Regions from separate parts of the Streptomyces sp. NPDC005004 genome, predicted to be linked through region 2. Evidence: riboswitches for the same ligand, from Rfam matches in the RefSeq annotation. Region 2 holds a riboswitch; the other holds the start of a gene.
What was found. Region 2 has a riboswitch for glycine ahead of gcvT (glycine cleavage system aminomethyltransferase GcvT). Riboswitches for the same ligand answer to the same signal wherever they lie in the genome.

Region 1: another riboswitch for glycine. It lies ahead of gcvP (aminomethyl-transferring glycine dehydrogenase); the one in region 2 lies ahead of gcvT (glycine cleavage system aminomethyltransferase GcvT).

The regions. Positions count from the first base shown of each region.
Region 1 is NZ_JBSGAH010000009.1:4,640-14,137, reverse strand. Features, by position in the region: gene gcvP (aminomethyl-transferring glycine dehydrogenase) at 1-2,846, opposite strand, end outside; glycine riboswitch at 3,022-3,116, opposite strand; gene ACWEEU_RS14475 (PRC-barrel domain-containing protein) at 3,237-3,617, shown strand; gene ACWEEU_RS14470 (DNA polymerase IV) at 3,629-4,999, opposite strand; gene ACWEEU_RS14465 (MerR family transcriptional regulator) at 5,067-5,747, opposite strand; gene ACWEEU_RS14460 (bifunctional nuclease family protein) at 6,023-6,496, opposite strand; gene ftsR (transcriptional regulator FtsR) at 6,582-7,322, opposite strand; gene ACWEEU_RS14450 (FHA domain-containing protein) at 7,366-8,283, opposite strand; gene ACWEEU_RS14445 (DUF881 domain-containing protein) at 8,366-9,319, opposite strand; gene ACWEEU_RS14440 (small basic family protein) at 9,325-9,498, opposite strand, start outside.
Region 2 is NZ_JBSGAH010000024.1:55,918-65,415, reverse strand. Features, by position in the region: gene glyA (serine hydroxymethyltransferase) at 1-785, opposite strand, end outside; gene gcvH (glycine cleavage system protein GcvH) at 800-1,177, opposite strand; gene gcvT (glycine cleavage system aminomethyltransferase GcvT) at 1,303-2,433, opposite strand; glycine riboswitch at 2,479-2,586, opposite strand; glycine riboswitch at 2,587-2,685, opposite strand; gene ACWEEU_RS27140 (AAA family ATPase) at 2,863-3,528, shown strand; gene ACWEEU_RS27135 (enhanced serine sensitivity protein SseB) at 3,594-4,385, shown strand; gene ACWEEU_RS27130 (enhanced serine sensitivity protein SseB C-terminal domain-containing protein) at 4,483-5,301, shown strand; gene ACWEEU_RS27125 (ABC transporter permease) at 5,655-6,653, shown strand; gene ACWEEU_RS27120 (ABC transporter substrate-binding protein) at 6,710-8,455, shown strand; gene ACWEEU_RS27115 (ABC transporter permease) at 8,527-9,498, shown strand, end outside.

The DNA of each region.
Region 1 (9,498 bases), on a different contig from region 2:
AGGTTGCGGTCGCCGAAGGCCTGGTCGATGCGGCGCACCGGCGGCCAGTACTTGTCGGCGGCCGAGACCCCGGCCGGGAAGACGGCCTCCTCGCGGCTGTACGGGTGCGTCCACTCGCCACCGAGCGCGGCGGCGGTGTGCGGGGCGCCGTGCAGCGGGTTGTCCTCGGCGGGCCAGACGCCGGAGCCGACCTTGTCGATCTCGGCGCGGATCGCGATCATCGCGTCGCAGAACCGGTCCAGCTCGGCCAGGTCCTCCGACTCGGTCGGCTCGATCATCAGCGTGCCGGCGACCGGGAAGGACATGGTCGGCGCGTGGAAGCCGTAGTCGATCAGGCGCTTGGCCACGTCGTCCACGCTGACGCCGGTCGCCTTGGTCAGCGGACGCAGGTCGATGATGCACTCGTGCGCGACCAGGTTGCCGGGGCCGGTGTAGAGCACCGGGTAGTGCGGCTCCAGGCGCTTGGCGACGTAGTTCGCGGAGAGCACGGCCACCTGGGTGGCGCGCTTGAGCCCCTCGCCGCCCATGAGGCGGACGTACGCCCACGAGATCGGCAGGATGCCCGCGCTGCCCCAGGGCGCCGCCGAGATCGGGCCGACACCCGTCTCGGGACCGGCGGCCGGCTGGAGCGGGTGGTTGGGCAGGTACGGCGCGAGGTGCGCGCGCACGGCCACCGGGCCGACGCCCGGGCCACCGCCGCCGTGCGGGATGCAGAACGTCTTGTGCAGGTTCAGGTGGGAGACGTCGCCGCCGAAGTGGCCGGGCTTGGCGAGGCCGACCAGGGCGTTGAGGTTGGCGCCGTCGACGTACACCTGGCCGCCCGCGTCGTGCACCTGGGCGCAGATGTCCGCGACGTGCTCCTCGAAGACGCCGTGGGTCGACGGGTAGGTGATCATCAGCACGGAGAGCTGGTCGCGGTGCTGCTCGATCTTGGCGCGCAGGTCCTCGACGTCGATCTCGCCGTCCTCGGCGGTCTTGACGACGACGACCTTCATCCCGGCCATCGCGGCGCTCGCCGCGTTGGTGCCGTGCGCGGAGGACGGGATGAGGCAGACGGTGCGCTGCTCGTCGCCGTTCGCGCGGTGGTAGGCGCGGACGGCCAGCAGACCGGCGAGCTCGCCCTGGGACCCGGCGTTGGGCTGGAGGGAGACCTTGTCGTAGCCGGTGACCTCCGCGAGCCGGTCCTCCAGCTCGTGGATGAGGGTGAGGTAGCCCTCGGCCTGGTCGGCGGGCGCGAAGGGGTGCAGCTGGCCGAACTCGGGCCAGGTGACCGGCTCCATCTCGGTGGTCGCGTTCAGCTTCATGGTGCAGGAGCCGAGCGGGATCATGCCCCGGTCGAGCGCGTAGTCGCGGTCGGACAGCTTGCGCAGGTAGCGCAGCATGGCCGTCTCGGAGCGGTGCTCGTGGAAGACCGGGTGGGTGAGGTAGTCGTCGGTGCGCAGGAGCGCCTCGGGCAGCGCCTCGGCCGCGGCCGCGTCCAGCGCCTCGATGTCGCCCTCGACGCCGAAGGCGGCGAACACGGCGGCGACCTGGGCGCGGTTGGTGGTCTCGTCGCAGGCCAGGGAGACGTGGTCGGCGTCGACCTGGCGCAGGTTGACCCAGCCCTTGCGCGCGGCGGCGACGACGTCGGCGGCCTTGCCGGGCACGCGCGCGGTGAGCGTGTCGAAGTAGGCGCCGTGGACGATCTCGACGCCGCCCGCCTTCAGGCCCTCGGCGAGGATCGTGGCGTAGCGGTGGGTGCGGCGGGCGATGGTGCGCAGGCCGTCGGGGCCGTGGTAGACGGCGTACATCCCGGCCATGACGGCGAGCAGGACCTGCGCGGTGCAGATGTTGCTGGTGGCCTTCTCGCGGCGGATGTGCTGCTCACGGGTCTGCAGCGCGAGCCGGTACGCCTTGTGGCCGTCCGCGTCCACGGAGACGCCGACGAGACGGCCGGGCAGGCTGCGGGCGAACTTCTCGTGCACCGCCATGTAACCGGCGTGCGGGCCGCCGAAGCCCATGGGCACGCCGAAGCGCTGGGTGGTGCCGATGGCGATGTCCGCGCCCAGTTCGCCGGGCGAGGTGAGCAGGGTGAGGGCGAGCAGGTCGGCGGCGACGGTGACGAGCGCGCCCAGTTCGTGCGCCTGCTCGATCACGGGCTTCAGGTCGCGCACGGCACCGGAGGCGCCGGGGTACTGGAGCAGGACGCCGGTGATGTCACGGGCGGCGATGTCGGCCGGGATGCCTTCGCTCAGGTCGGCGACGACGATCTCGACGCCGGTCGGCTCGGCGCGGGTCTCGATGACCGCGACGGTCTGCGGCAGCGTGTCCGCGTCGACCAGGAAGAGGCCCTTCTTGTTCTTGCCCATGCGCCGGGAGAGCGCCATGGCCTCGGCGGCGGCGGTGCCCTCGTCGAGGAGGGAGGCGCCGGAGGTGGGCAGCCCGGTCAGCTCGGCGACCATCGTCTGGAAGTTCAGCAGGGCCTCCAGACGGCCCTGGGAGATCTCCGGCTGGTACGGCGTGTAGGCGGTGTACCAGGCCGGGTTCTCCATGACGTTGCGCAGGATGACCGGCGGGGTGAAGGTGCCGTGGTAGCCGAGCCCGATCATGGAGCCGAGGACCTGGTTGCGGTCCGCGAGGGAACGCAGTTCCGCGAGCACCTCGGCCTCGGTGCGGGCGTCCGGCAGGTCGAGGGCGTCGGTGTTCTTGATGACGTCCGGGACGGCGGCGGCGGTCAGCTCGTCCAGGGAGCCGTAGCCGACCTGCGCGAGCATCTTGGCCCGTGCCTCGTGGTCGGGCCCGATGTGACGCTGCTCGAAGGGGATGCCCGCTTCGAGTGCGGAGAGCGGAATGCGAGGGGCGGTCATGTGCGGAGGCCTCCTGGTCTGGCGCGACCTGCGAGGGGCACCTCGGCGCGGGTGCCCACCGGCCTCCCCCTCTGTCATCTCATACCTGAGAGCTTCACCGGAGGCCCGAGGACCCCGGCTTTCACCGTCGGTGAGAGCGGGAGCCGTGGACGCCCGCCCTGCTTTCCAGAGTGACCTCGTCCGTGCGGTACGGGTGCCTGAGAGATTCCGGGGAGGAGTTGCTCCTTCGGCGCCTCCGACTTGCTCGGAGGACTCTCCCGCACGGGGTCAGCAGCCGTTGTCAGGGTACCAGCGGGGCCGTGACCCGCGGCGTTCGAGTGGCCGCCACGCTCATTCTGCTCTTTTGTAGTGCTAACGGATGAGTTGGGACCACGTGGAGGGAGAGGGACCGTGCAGACCGACATCGATCCGCGCAATCTGATCGGCCGCAAGGCGTTCGACCGCAACGGCACCAAGATCGGCACCATCGACGAGGTGTACCTCGACGACGCGACGGGCGTCCCCGAGTGGGCCGCCATACGCACCGGGCTCTTCTCCCGTGACGCCTTCGTCCCGCTCGAACCGAGCGAACTGGTCGAGGGCACCCTCCACGTCCCCTTCGAACGCGCGCTCATCAAGGACGCCCCGGACTTCGGTGTGGGCCGCCATCTCTCCCCCGAGCAGGAGCTCCAGCTCTACCACCACTACGGCCTCGACGTGGGCTCCTCCCCCGGCGCTCCCAAGGTCCCGGACCGCGACTTCGGCAAGCTCGCCGGCACCGAGGACGCCTGACCCCTTCTCCCTCACGCCCCTCTCTCCGTCTCCGCCGCGTCGGTCGCCCTCACCACCAGCGGCAGCGGGTCGGCAGGCTCCAGGTCCGGGTCGTCCACCCGGAAGGTCCGCACCCGGCCCGGCGCGGTGGAGAGCGGCGTCTCGAAGCGCACGGTGACCCGGCCGAGCCCGCTGCCCTGCACCCAGCCGGGCCCGTGCTCGGCGTGCCGCACGTCCTGGCCGGGCCGCCACTGCCGCTCCGGCGGCGCGGCCGGAGCGGCCGGGAGCGGCTCGGGCGTGGCTTCCTCGGGCGTCTCGGCGGCCAGCTCGCCCGCGGCCTGCGCGAACAGATCCTCCTGGGTGTAGTCGGCCAGTCCGGTGACGCCGACGCCGAGCAGCCGCACCCCGCCGGTGGTGTCGACCGACTCCAGGAGCCGCGCGGCCGCCTCCCGGACCACCGTCGGGTCGTCCGTGGGCCCGCGCAGCGTCTCGGAGCGGGTCAGCGTCGAGAAGTCGTACCGCCGCACCTTGAGCACGATGGTGCGGCCGGACAGTCCCGCGCCGCGCAGCCGCCGTACGCACCGGTCGGCGAGCCGCCGCACCTCCAGGCCGATCCTCAGCCGGTCGTGGATGTCGACGTCGTAGGTGTCCTCGACGGAGACCGACTTGGCCTCGCGCTCGGCGACCACCGGCCGGTCGTCGCGCGCCAGCGCCATCGCGTACAGCGCGTGGCCGTGGGCCTTGCCGAGCAGCCGGACCAGTTCGTCCTCGCCGGCCTCGGCCAGTTCGTCCACGGTGGTGATCCCGGCCCGGCGCAGGTGGTCGCCGGTGGCGGGGCCGACTCCGGGCAGCGTCCGCACCGGCATCGGTCCGAGGAGGGCGCGCTCGGTGCCGGGTTCTATCAGACACAGTCCGTCGGGCTTGGCGCGCTCGGAAGCGATCTTCGCGAGCATCTTGGAGGCGGCGAGCCCGACCGAGCCGGTGAGCCCGGTGACCTCCCGGATGTCGGCGCGCAGTCTGACACCGACCGCACGCGCCGAGGGCTCGTCCCAGGCCGTCCCCCCGGCCTCCAGGTCCACGAACGCCTCGTCCAGGCTCAGGGGCTCCACCAGCGGCGACAGCTCGCGCAGCAGGGCCATCACCTGCTCGCTGACCGAGCGGTAGACGGCGAAGCGGGGCGTGACGTACGCGGCGTTCGGCGCCCGTCTGCGCGCCTGGGCCGTCGGCATCGCCGAGTGCACTCCGAACGCCCGCGCCTCGTACGACGCGGTGGCCACGACCCCGCGCGGGCCGAGGCCGCCGACCACGACCGCCTTGCCGCGCAGGCTCGGCTTGGACGCCTGCTCCACCGAGGCGTAGAAGGCGTCCATGTCGAGATGGAGGATCGTCGGCGCGGCTCTCACATGTCCGATGGTGCACCACACCACTGACAACGCCCGTCACCCGGCGCCGCGAGAACCTTCCGTGGGCTCAGACGGCCCGGTTGCGCCGCCTGGCCAGTTCGTCGGCGGGGTTGTGCCCGATCAGCGTCTCGCCGGTGTCGACGCGCTCGCCGTGCAGTTGGGACAGCGCGCTCTCCACGTCCCGCCACACCACGCCCACGGCGATGCCGAAGATGCCCTGGCCGCCCTGGAGCAGGGCGTGGACCTCGTCCGGGGAGGTGCACTCGTAGACCGTGGCGCCGTCGCTCATCAGCGTCATGCGCTCCAGGTCGCGGAAGCCGCGGTCCCTGAGGTGCTGTACCGCCGAACGGATGTTCTGCAGCGAGACACCGGTGTCCAGGAAGCGCTTGACGATCTTGAGGACGACCACGTCCCGGAAGCTGTACAGCCGCTGGGTGCCCGAGCCGTGGGCGGGTCGCACGCTCGGCTCCACCAGGCCGGTGCGGGCCCAGTAGTCGAGCTGCCGATAGGTGATGCCGGCCGCCGCGCAGGCCGTGGGCCCGCGGTAGCCGATCTCCTCGGATGCCGTCGCCGCCCCTTCGCCCTCCGGCACTGCGGTTGGCCGCTGCGCGGCGTGTTCCGCCGCGCCGCTGGGCTGGGGATACCCCCCGCTCGGGCGGAGCCGCGAGCTTGGGGGAGGGTACGGACCGCTCGCCCCGAACCCGTTTCCGGGGGCGCCCCCAGCCGTACCGTCGCCGCTGGTTCTCACGCCGACCTCCGTCCTTGACCTGCCATCTCGACGGTAGGCAGTCACCAGGGGTGCGTCAACGATCGCCACACTCGGCACGCCGAGTGATAATCACCCTGAGAGTGGTTTCTCGTGTCCCACCGCGGGGAAAGGCTAGCCGAATGCGCTCGCGAGGGGTCGTAGGACGCTCTCACGCGCCGTTGGCAATTGCCCGCCCGTGACACCGCTTCCAGCCGCGCGGCACGGCGGCACGGGGCAGCCCCGTGGCCTCTGACCACGGGGTCCGCGCCGGTGCCTCACTGGCTGCTGGTGCCGAAGTCCTCGGGCGAGATCTGGTCGAGGAACTCGCGGAATTTCTCCACCTCGTCCTCCTGCTCGTCCGGGATGGCGATGCCCGCATCGTCGAGCACCCCGTCACTCCCGTAGATCGGCGTGCCGGTGCGCAGGGCCAGCGCTATGGCGTCGGAGGGACGCGCGCTCACCTCGACCCCGCTGGCGAACACCAGCTCCGCGTAGAAGACGCCCTCACGCAGATCCGTGATGCGCACTTCGGTCAGCTCCTGACCGACGGCCTCCAGCACGTCCTTGAACAGGTCGTGCGTCAGCGGCCGCGCGGGGGCCATGCCCTGCTGGGCGAAGGCGATCGCCGTCGCCTCCCCGGGCCCGATCCAGATGGGGAGGTAGCGGTCGCCTCCCACTTCGCGCAGGAGCACGATCGGTTGGTTGGAGGGCATTTCGACCCGGACACCTACGACATCGAGCTCGTTCACACAGCAACCCTAGGCCGTGCCCGGGACGTTTGGGTAGTCGGGCCGGGAACAGGTGGGCGATCCGGTCCCCCCTCGGGGCCCCGGTTCAGGGCAGCCGGACCCCGAGCGCGGACTTCACCAGGGCCGCGTGCAGCTTCATGGTGAGCGCCGCCAGCTCCTTCGTACGCGCCTCGGCGTGGGCCCTGGTCTGCGGGTTGCGGTGGCGCTTGAGCGGAGCCACCACCTGGTCCACCAGGCCCGCCTCGCGCTCGGCCGCCGCCTTCATGACCCGAAGATGGCGCGGCTCGATCCCGAATCCGCCGAGTTCGGCCACGAGAGCCGCCACCGTGACGGCCTCGGCGTCGTAGACCCCGTCCGCCAGCGGAGCGATGAGGCCGTACGACTCCCACTCCCGCAGCTCGGCCTCGTCGATGTCGGCGGCCGCCAGCAGCTCGTCCCGGCCGATCCGGGCCACCGTGGGCCCCTCGGCCAGGTCGTCCGCCGTGTCCTCCGCGGAGCGCTGGCGCCCCACGACGGGCAACTGGACGGCCTCACCGCGCTCCATGGCGTCCAGATGCTCGCGGATCACCTTCAGCGGCAGATAGTGGTCCCGCTGCATTCTCAGGATGTGGCCCAGCCGCTCGACGTCCTCGGCACCGAACTTGCGGTACCCCGAGGGCGTCCGGCGCGGCTCGACGAGGCCCTCCGACTCCAGGAAACGGATCTTGGAGATGGTGACTTCGGGGAACTCGTCGCGCAGCACGTTCAGCACGGTGCCGATGCTCATCGGTTCGCTGTCCCTGGCGGCGGTACCGCTTCCGGCACCGCCGCTCGGTGTGTGAAGCATGGACCTTCCCTGTGGTTCCCCCGGACGGGTGCCCGGGGGTAGGTCAGACGCCCTGCCGGCTCGCGTAGAAGACGAGCCGGTACTTGCCGATCTGCACCTCGTCACCGTTGGCCAGCGGGACCTCGTCGATCCGCTCACGGTTGACGTACGTGCCGTTCAGACTGCCCACGTCCGCCACGGTGAAGGAGCCGTCCGCAGCGCGCCGGAACTCCACGTGACGGCGCGAGACCGTCACGTCGTCCAGGAAGATGTCGCTCTGCGGATGACGGCCGGCCGTGGTCAGGTCACTGTCCAGCAGGAAGCGGCTGCCCGAGTTCGGACCCCGGCGCACCACCAGGAGGGCCGAGCCCGCCGGAAGCGCGTCGACCGCGGCCTGCGCCTCGGGCGACAGCATCGGGACCGCCGTCTGACCGGTCATCTCGGCGTCGTACGCCTCGAGGCCGGAGATGGAGATCGTCGACGTGGTCTCCGAGGCACGCTCGGGCGTCGCGCCCGGGCGCAGCGGCGCACCGCAGTTGGAACAGAAACGGGCGTTCTGCGCGTTGCGGTTCCCGCACCTGGAACACTCCAGGACCGACATGGACCCCCCGGGGGCGTTGGACGCGGACGGATCGGAGGCAAACCCTCCACCCGCACTTGAGGTTGACGGTTGTCCGAAACCTATGCCGCCGGACCCGGCAGGGTCAACGGACGCCGCGCCCTGGCCTCCCGAATTGCCACCGGCCGGACCAGCGACCTCGTCGCGGAACAGCGGACGGGGGCCGTCTTCTCCGGACTGTGCGCGATGACGGGCCGTCGCGTTGTCGCCGCCCTCTCGCGCGCTCTTGCCGAACAACTTCCCAAACAACTTCACGGGCGATTCCCCTTGACCGAAACAGACCCGCCCGTGGGGCAGGACGAACCCTGATTGCCGACACCGGCCGATCCGGACATCTTCACAACGTCCGTATCCACCAGACAGTTTCCACCACGCACCACCCCTTCGGTGCGCCGACCCCCCGCAACCTCATGCCCCTGCCGGACTCGGCCCATGCACCACCGGTTCACCGGGAGGACGACCGAGCGTAGTCAGGCTGCTTCGCCTGCCGCAAGGCATCCACGACGATCTTGTTCGACCGCTCGACACTCACCGTGGCCTGCTCCTTCTCGAAGGTCTGCACCACGCCTCCAGGGATGTTCAGCGCCGGCTCCAGGTCCTGCGGCTTCCCGATGACCTTGAAACGATACGGCGCGGCGATCTTGTTCCCGTCGACCCGGACCGCCTTGCCCGAGTCGGTGAGATAGGTGTTCGCCACCACGCGGACCCCGTTGATCTGGATCGCCTCCGCACCGGCCGCGCGCAGTTCCTGGATCGCGTCGAGCAGCATGTCGGACTCGACCGTCCCCTTCGCGTCGTCGATCGTCATGGTGATGCCGGGCCCCTGAGCCGCGACGGTGCCCGCGAGTATGCCGAGTTGCTTCTCCTTCTCGGCGGTCTGCTTGCGGGCCTCGGCCGCCTGGTCGGAACTGCTCTGCAGCTCCTCCCGCTGCTTCTCGAGACCTTGCTTCTCGTCCTCAAGACGCTGAGTGCGGTCGTCCAGTTCATCGAGGATGCGGACGAGATCCTCCTGGCGCGCGCCACGCAGCGCGCTGTCGCTGTCACTGTTCGACGCCACCTGGACGGCGAGGCCGAAACCGAGCCCGAACAGCAGCACGGCGACGATGAATTGGGCCCGGGTCAGCCGCGGCGGCCACAGTCCCGCGGCCAGCCGCTGACGCCCGGTGAGCCGGGGCTCGGCGACTGCGGACTCCGGCCCGGCCGTGCCGCCGGGCTCGGGAGTCGGCTCCGGCTCGGGGGCCGAGGTGGCCTTCGGCGCGACGTCGCGCGGGAGTTGGGGCCGGGAACGGGGCTGGGGCTCCGACGGCGCGGGCGGCTCGGTCCGGCGCTCCGACGCCGGTACCTCGTCGGGCAGTTCCTTGCGCAGCGGGTTCTCCGGCCGCTCGTCCTGGTCGCTCATCGCGCTCACGCCCGGAAGACGTGCCGACGGATGGCGGCGGCGTTGGAGAAGATGCGGATGCCGAGGACCACCACGACACCGGTCGACAACTGCGCGCCCACGCCCAGCTTGTCGCCCAGGAACACGATCAGGGCGGCCACGACCACGTTCGACAGGAACGAGACCACGAAGACCTTGTC
Region 2 (9,498 bases):
CCGCCCTGGAAACCGGGGAAGACCGAGGAGTTCAGCTTCTTGGCGAAGTCCTTCTTGGCGAGGATGATGCCGCCGCGCGGACCGCCGAGCGTCTTGTGCGTGGTGGAGGTCACCACGTCCGCGTACTCGACCGGGTTCGGGTGCAGCCCCGCCGCGACCAGACCGGCGAAGTGCGCCATGTCGACCCACAGGTGGGCCCCGGTCTCGTCCGCGATCCGCCGGAACTCCGCGAAGTCGAGCTGCCGCGGGTACGCCGACCAGCCCGCGATGATCACCTTCGGGCGGTGCTCCTTGGCGAGGCGCTCGACCTCGGCCATGTCGACCAGTCCGGTCTCCTCGTCCACGTGGTAGGCGACCACGTCGAACTGCTTGCCGGAGAAGTTCAGCCGCATCCCGTGGGTGAGGTGGCCGCCGTGCGCGAGGTCCAGACCCAGGATGGTGTCCCCGGGCTGGGCCAGCGCGAACAGCGCCGCCTGGTTCGCGGAGGCGCCCGAGTGCGGCTGCACGTTGGCGTACTCGGCGCCGAACAGCTCCTTCACCCGGTCGATGGCGATCTGCTCGGCCACGTCCACGTGCTCGCAGCCGCCGTAGTAGCGGCGGCCCGGGTAGCCCTCGGCGTACTTGTTGGTCAGGACGGAGCCCTGCGCCTCCATCACCGCGAGCGGCGCGAAGTTCTCGGAGGCGATCATCTCGAGGGTGGACTGCTGGCGGCGCAGCTCGGCGTCGACCGCGGCGGCGACCTCGGGGTCCAGCTCGTGCAGGGGCGTGTTCAGGACGTCAGTCATACGGCTCCGGCTCCTCAGCCTGCGGTGTAGGCGGTGTACTCGTCGGCGGAGAGCAGCTCCTCGGGCTTCTCCGCGGCGCGCACCTTGAACAGCCAGCCGCCCTCGAAGGGCGCGGAGTTCACCAGGGACGGGTCGTCGACGACGTCCTGGTTGATCTCCGTGATCTCACCGGTGACCGGCGAGTACAGCTCCGAGACCGACTTGGTGGACTCCAGCTCGCCACAGGACTCGCCCGCGGTCACCGTGTCGCCGACCTCGGGGAGCTGGACGAAGACCACGTCGCCGAGCGCGTTGGCCGCGTGCTCGGTGATGCCGACCGTCGAGACGCCGTCCTCGGCGTCCGACAGCCACTCGTGCTCCTTGGTGTAGCTCAGCTTCTGCGGGTTGCTCATGACCTGAATTCTCCTGTACGCGAGGGCGTGCTGGACGGACGAAGGGGACGTAAACCGCTGATGAGCGGGGAAAATGTGCGCAGGGTCACGCCGAAGCGGCAGCGAGGACGCGCGGCGCCCTGTGGCTACTTCTGGCGCTTGTAGAACGGCAGCGCCACGACCCGGTACGGCTCGTGGCTGCCCCGGATGTCCACGCCGACGCCCTCGGTGCCCGGCGCCGCGTGCGCCGCGTCCACGTAGGCGATGGCGATCGGGCTGCCCAGGGTGGGGGAGGGGGCGCCGGAGGTGACCTCGCCGATCACCTCGCCGCCCGCGACGACGGCGTACCCGGCGCGCGGCACCCGGCGGCCCTCGGCGATCAGGCCGACCAGGACGCGCGGCGGGTTCTGCTCGGCGCGCTCAGCGGCCTCGCTCAGCGCGGCGCGGCCCACGAAGTCGCCGTCCTTGCCGAACTTCACGACCCGGCCGAGACCGGCGTCGAACGGGGTCAGCTCGCGGGTCAGCTCGTGCCCGTACAGCGGCATACCCGCCTCGAGGCGCAGGGTGTCGCGGCAGGACAGACCGCAGGCGACCAGACCGGACGCCTCGCCCGCCTTGGTCAGCGCCTGCCACAGCTCGACCGCGTGCACCGGCTTCACGAACAGCTCGAAGCCGTCCTCGCCGGTGTAGCCGGTGCGGGCGATCAGCGCGGGGACGCCCGCGACGGTGCCGGGGAGCCCGGCGTAGTACTTGAGGTTGTCGAGGTCGGCGTCGGTGAGCGACTTGAGGATCGCGGGGGACTCCGGGCCCTGGACGGCGAGCAGCGCGTAGGCGTCGCGGTCGTCGCGGACCTCGGCGTCGAAGCCCGCCGCGCGCTCGGTCAGCGCGTCGAGGACGACCTGGGCGTTGGAGGCGTTGGCCACGACCATGTATTCGGAAGAAGCCTCGGTCTCGCCGAGCCGATAGACGATCAGGTCGTCCAGGATGCCGCCGTCGGCCTGGCAGATCATGGTGTAGCGGGCGCGGCCGAGACCCACCGAGGCGATGTCGCCGACCAGCGCGTAGTTCAGCAGCGCTGCCGCGTCGGGGCCGGTCACGGTGATCTCGCCCATGTGCGAGAGGTCGAAGAGACCGGCCCGGGTGCGCACCGCCAGGTGCTCGTCGCGCTCGGAGCCGTAGCGCAGGGGCATGTCCCAGCCGGCGAAGTCGGTCATGGTGGCGCCGAGCGCGCGGTGCACGGCGTCGAGCGCGGTGTGACGGAGTTCGGTGCTGCTCATCGGTCGGTCGTCTCCCAGGGCAACGGGGGATGGGGCGAGGAACGTTCCTCCCCATCTGTCATCGGAACCTGAGAGGTTCGCCATGACCCGCACGGTCACGGTTTGCACCTTGGGTGGAGCCACTGACGGCAGCGGCCCGCTTTTCAGATGTGCCTCGCCCGCGCGGTAACGGGGCCTGAGAGATTCAAGGGAGGGACTTGCTCCTTCGGCGCCCCGGCGACGTACTGCCAGGGACTCTCCCGCGCGGATTCAAGCGGCCGGTATGCAGTTGGCGGCCACATCATCGCACGGCGATCGCCGCCGCTGAAGGGGCGGCCGCCTGTGACCGGACCGTGGCAGGACGGACACGGAACCACCGACTTCCCGCATTACCTTCTCTTTACATGGGATGGGCAAGGGATTACCGAACCCAAGGGGAGGACGATCTCGGTGAACAGGACTCCGGCGTACGCCGCCACCGGCCTGGCGGTGCCGCGCCAGCCCTCCGCCCCGGCACGGGAACGCCGGGCCGCCGCCCGCCCCGCCCCCCTCGTACGCGACCTGCGCGAGTGCCCCGGCGGCACGCCTCGCGAGCTGCGCTTCGGCCCCCGCGACCTGGTGGTCGTCACCGGGCTGCCCGGCAGCGGCAAGTCCACCCTCATGCACCGCGTCGTCCCCGGCCGCCGCATCGACTCCCAGGACACCCGCGACCGCTGGCAGACCCGGCTGCCCGCCCTGCCGTACGCGCTCTACCGCCCCCTGGTCCGCCTCGCCCACTACGCCGGGCTGCGCCGCGCGCTGGCCACCGGCGAGGGCGTCGTCGTCCACGACTGCGGCACCCAGCCCTGGGTGCGCGCCTGGCTCGCCCACGAGGCCCGGCGCAGGGGCACCGCCCTCCACCTGGTCCTGCTCGACGTCGACGCCGAGGTCGCCCGCCACGGCCAGCGCGAGCGCGGCCGGGGCGTCTCCCGCTACGCCTTCGGACGGCACCGGCACACCACGGCGCGGCTGCTGCGCGCCGTGGAGCGCGGCGAACTGCCCCCGGGCTGCGCCTCGGCGGTGCTGCTGGACCGCGCCTCGGCGGACGGGCTGCGCCGGATCGACTTCGCGGCGTGAGGTCCGCCGCCCGCACCGGTTAGCCTTCTGCACCACAGCATGGTTTCCCGGCAGGCGGTAGGAACATGGACTTCCCGGCGGACTTTCCCGCGGACTTCCCGGCACAGGCGCACCCCCATCCGCACGGCGGGTGGCCCGGCAACGAGTTGGAGGAGGTGCTCTCGGCCTCCCTCGGCGTGCCCTCGGCGGGCGCCCGGATCGTCGAGGTCCTCTCCCGCAGCTTCGTGTGGATACCGCTGCCCAACGGCGGTGGCCCGCAGAGCGGTTCGCTCGACCTGCCCTCCGTGGAGATCGAGGGCCAGGTGTTCATCCCGGTCTTCAGCTCCGAGGAGCAGTTCCGCCAGTCGCCGGGCGCCCACCTCTCCTTCACCGTCGCCCCGGCCGTGGAATTCGCGCGCGGGCTGCCGCCGCAGGCGGGCATCGTGCTCAACCCCGGTGGCGTGGTGGGCGTTCCGCTGCCGCCCGAGGCGGTCGCCGAGCTGTGCCGGGCCGACCGCACGGCGCTCGACGGTCCGGCGGGCGGCGCCCGGGTCCGGCTCTTCGAGCCCGACTGGCAGGAGGACCCGGTGGACTTCCTCGCCGCCGCCTCGGCCGAGTTCGCGGGCACGGGCGTCGTCGTCACGGCCCGCCGCTGCCTCGCCGCCATCGAGACGGCCGATCCGGTCCTCTTCATCGGCGTCGAACTCTCCCAGTGGGAGGGCGACTTGCGCGCCCTGCCGTTGGAGGCGCTGGAGCGCGCCCTCGCTCAGTCCCCGGCGCCCTGGCCCGTCAACCTCGTCCTCCTGGACGTGGCGCAGGACCCGGTGGGCGACTGGCTGAAGACGAACGTGCGCCCCTTCTACCAGTACGGCAACTAGCCATCGGTACGGCAAGCAGTCCTCCATGGGGATCACGGCGATCGCCGCTTAAGCTGTCCTCCACACTGGGGCAAGAATCGAAGGGGCGGTAAGACAGGTGAGCGCGAGCCCGAGCGCCGGCGTCGAACACACACTCCGCCAGGTCACCCCCGGGCGTTACGACGCCTACGAGGCACTGCTGCGCGCCCTCGCCACCCCCTCGACCGGGCAGATCTGGATGCTGCTCTGGCACGGCCAGGCCGGCTCCCCGGACGCGCAGTACGGGAACATGGAGGTCGACGGCTTCGGCTACGCCCCCTGTGTGACCTCCGCGCAGGAGCTGTCCGCCAGCGGCTGGAGCCGGTCGTACGAGGTGGCCGAGGGACTCGACGTGGCCCGCACCCTCTACCCCGACCACTACGGTCTCTGGCTCAACCCGCACGCCCCCGGCGGCGGCGTCGGCATCCCCTGGCTGGACCTGCGCCGCATCGCCACGGGCCTGGACCGCCAGCCCGCGGGCCCCCTCAGCCTGTCCGAACCCGCCATCGAGGTGCCGGCGTTCTACGCCCTGCTCGCACAGAACGCCCACCGCACCCCCGCCCTGCGCTCGCTGCGCCGCGCCTGGGTGCAGCCCGCGCTCGGCGCGCCGTACCTCGCCATCGGCCTGGACGTGTACGAGACGACCCCGGCGGCGGTCGACTCGGTGCGGGCGATGATGCAGCAGTCGATCGGCGCGGTCCCCGACGGGCTGCCCGTCTCCACCGTCGCGATGACCGACGACTACGACCCGGTCGTGATGTGGATGCGGGCGAACGCGCGCCCCTTCTACGACCGCGAGGCGCACGTGGTCGGCGCGCAGCCCCAACTCCCGCCGTCCGTACGCCCTCAGGCACCCACCGCTGGCTACGGCTACCCACCCGTGCGCGGCAGTTACTGATCAACAGGCCCTCTCCGGAGGGCCTTTGGTTTTCCGCGAGCAAAGTTTGCGCAGTGGAAGGGCAAGGCGCCCGAGCGGCGGCGCCGTTCCATCCCAACCGCGTGGAATTGCCAGTCTGTCCCAACTGGCCACCATTCGGAGATGGTTACCCGCGGATCCGGTAACGGAAACCCCCTTCGGTGGATCACGGTTGCGCATCCTTTCCCCGTCAGGGCTGGCGGGTGATCGCGACGACGCTGAAGACTCCCGAATAGAACACGAGGTGGAGACCTTGTGTTCGAGTGCAAGTCGACATAGCCGCAATCCGCGGCAGGCACAGGCCGGTCACCACCGGCGAGAGGGGTCGGGTCACTGTGACCGCACCGATCGAGACCACCGGGGCGGCAGCCGAAGCACAGCCGGAAGCTGTGCTCGACGGCGCCGGCAAGGGGAAGATCGAGGGTCGTTCTCTCGGACAGATCGCCTGGACGCGGTTCAAGAAGGACAAGGCCGCCGTAGCCGGGGCCGTCATCGTCATCCTGCTGGTCGTGCTGGCGGTGCTCGCGCGTCCGCTCCAGGCCGCCTTCGGCCTCGATCCCAATGCCTTCCACCAGGATCTGATCGACGCCAACACCTCGCTGCCCAAGGGTGGTTGGGGCGGCATGAGCATGGAGCACCCGCTGGGTGTGGACCCCAAGTTCGGCCGTGACATCGCGACCCGCATCCTCGAGGGCTCCTGGGTGTCCCTCGTGGTCGCCTTCGGTGCGACGATCCTGTCCAACGTGATCGGCGCCATCCTCGGCGTCGTCGCCGGTTTCTACGGCGGCCGCGTGGACTCGATCATCAGCCGGCTGATGGACACTTTCCTCGCCTTCCCGCTGCTGCTCTTCGCCATCGCGATCTCGGCCACCCTCCAGGGCGGCGCCTTCGGTCTCACCGGCCTGCCGCTGCACCTGAGCGTGCTGATCTTCGTCATCGGCTTCTTCAACTGGCCCTACCTGGGCCGCATCGTGCGCGGCCAGACCCTCGCCCTGCGCGAGCGCGAGTTCGTCGACGCCTCGCGCGGCATGGGCGCCAAGGGCCCGTACATCCTCTTCCGCGAGCTGATGCCGAACCTGGTCGGCCCGATCATCGTCTACTCGACGCTGCTCATCCCGACCAACATCCTCTTCGAGGCATCGCTGAGCTTCCTCGGTGTCGGCATCCAGCCCCCGCAGGCGTCCTGGGGCGGCATGCTCCGCGACGCGGTCAACTTCTACGAGGTCGATCCGCAGTACATGATCGTCCCCGGTCTCGCCATCTTCGTGACTGTCCTGGCGTTCAACCTGCTCGGCGACGGTCTCCGCGACGCTCTCGACCCGCGCAGCCGCTGACGTCTGCCGCGGAGAGCCCAACCAAGTTTCCGATTCTGAAGGGGAAAGCGCCCATTATGCGAAGGTCAGCGCTGGCCGCTATCGCGGTCCTCGGGTCCGCGAGCCTGTTCGTCACAGGCTGCAGCAAGGCCGATTCCAACAAGAACGACGCCAAGTCGGCCCCGGCCAACGCCGCGACCAAGGGTGTCGTCAACGCCTCGGACAAGAAGGGCGGGACGGTCACCTACGAACTGTCCGACGTCCCGGACTCGTTCGACCCCGGCAACACGTACTACGCGTACATGTACAACCTCAGCCGGCTGTGGGCCCGCCCGCTCATGACCTTCCAGCCCGCCCCGGGCCAGAAGGGCAACACCCTGGTCCCCGACCTCGCGGCCGGCAAGGGTGTCCCGAGCGACGGCGGCAAGACCTGGACGTACAAGCTGCGTTCGGGCCTGAAGTACCAGGACGGCACGCCGATCACCTCGAAGGACGTCAAGTACGCCGTCGAGCGCTCCAACTTCGCGCGTGACGTGCTCTCCCTCGGCCCGAACTACTTCCAGCAGTACCTGGCCGGCGGCGACAAGTACAAGGGTCCCTACAAGGACAAGAGCGACAAGGGCCTCGCGTCCATCGCCACGCCGGACGACACCACGATCGTCTTCCACCTGAAGCAGGCCTTCCAGGAGTTCGACTACCTGGTCGCCGCGCCGCAGACCGCGCCGGTGCCGAAGGCCAAGGACAACGGTGTCGACTACGTCAAGAACATCGTTTCCTCCGGCTCCTACCAGTTCAAGAGCTACGACGAGGGCAAGCAGGCCGTCCTCGTGCGCAACAAGAACTGGGACGCCAAGACGGACCCGCTGCGCAAGCAGCTCCCGGACCAGATCGTCGTCAAGCTGAAGGTCAACCCGGAGACGATCGACAAGGACGTCCAGGCGGGCAAGGCCATCGAGCTGGCCGGCACCGGCGTCCAGGCCTCCACCCAGGCCCAGGTCCTCTCCGACCCGGACCAGAAGGCCAACACGGACAACACCTTCGGTGGCCGTCTCGTCTACCTGGCGATCAACACCAAGGTCGCCCCGTTCGACAAGGTCGAGTGCCGCAAGGCCGTGGAGTACGCGATCGACAAGGCCTCGGTGCAGACCGCCGAGGGCGGCCCGATCCGCGGTGACATCGCCTCCACCGTCCTGCCCCCCGACATCACCGGCTACCAGAAGGCCGACGCCTACGCGACGGCCGGCAGCAAGGGTGACGCCGCCAAGGCCAAGGAGCAGCTCAAGGCCTGCGGCAAGACGAAGATCAGCACCAACATCTCCGCGCGTTCCGACCGCCAGCAGGAGGTGGACGCGGCCACCGCGATCATCAACTCGCTGAAGAAGGTGGGCATCAACGCCTCCCTGAAGCAGTTCCCGTCGGGCAAGTACTTCACCGACTACGCGGGCGTGCCGAAGTTCACCAAGAAGCAGAACATCGGCCTGATGATGATGCAGTGGGGTGCCGACTGGCCCTCCGGCTACGGCTTCCTGCAGCAGATCCTGAACGGCAAGGCGATCAGCCAGTCGGGTAACACCAACCTGTCGCAGTACGACAACAAGGACGTCAACAAGCTCCTCGGCCAGTCCATCGCGACCCAGGGCGACTCCGAGCGCAACGCCCTGTACGCGCAGATCGACAAGAAGGTCATGGACGACGCGGCCCTGGTTCCGCTGACCTACTTCAAGGTCCTGCTGGCCCGCCCGTACAACAACACCAACCTGGTCTCCACTGCTGCCTTCAGCGGTCAGTACGACTACCTCAACATCGGCTCCAACAAGAAGTAGCAGCCCCGGAAGGCAGGTGAAGGCATTGGTGCCCGCGGGTCTACAGCCCGCGGGCACCAGCGCCGGTCCCCGTGATCTCGTACATCCTCCGCCGGACGTTCGCGGCAGTGATCCTGCTGCTGGTCGTCTCCGCGGTCACCTTCGCCATCTTCTTCCTGCTGCCACGGCTCGCCGGCCAGACAGCGGATCAACTGGCGCAGCAGTACATCGGCAAGAGCCCGTCGAAGGCGGACATCGCCGCGGTCAAGCACAACCTCGGTCTGGATCAGCCTGTCTACATCCAGTACTGGCACTTCATCAAGGGGATCGTGGCCGGCGCGACCTACGACCTCGGCCCCACCACGGTGCGCTGTGCCGCGCCGTGCTTCGGCTACTCCTTCAAGACCCACCAGGCCGTCTGGCCGGAGCTGGTCGACCGTCTTCCGGTCACCCTCTCGCTCGCCGTCGGCGCGGCCGTCCTGTGGCTCGTCTCCGGTGTGATCGCCGGTGTCGTCTCCGCCCTGAAGCCCCGCTCGGTCCTCGACCGCACCTTCATGGGCGTCGCCCTCGCCGGTGTCTCCCTGCCCATGTTCTTCACGGGCAACCTGGCGATCCTGCTCTTCGTCGACACCTGGCCGATCTTCGGTGACACCTACGTGCCGTTCACCGAGAACCCCAGCCAGTGGGCCAACACCCTCTTCCCGGCATGGTGTTCGCTGGCTCTGCTGTACTCGGCCATCTACGCGCGCCTGACCCGTTCGGGCATGTTGGAGACGATGAACGAGGACTTCATCCGCACGGCCCGCGCCAAGGGCCTGCGCGAGCAGCGCGTCGTCTTCCGGCACGGTCTGCGGGCCGCCCTGACGCCGATCATCACCGTGTTCGGCATGGACATCGGCCTGCTCCTGGGCGGTGCGGTGATCACCGAGTACGTGTTCTCGCTGCACGGCATCGGCGAGTACGCGGTGCAGGGCATCACCGACAACGACCTGCCCAAGATCCTCGGCGTCACCATGCTCGCCGCATTCTTCGTCGTGATCGCAAATCTCCTGGTGGACGTGGTG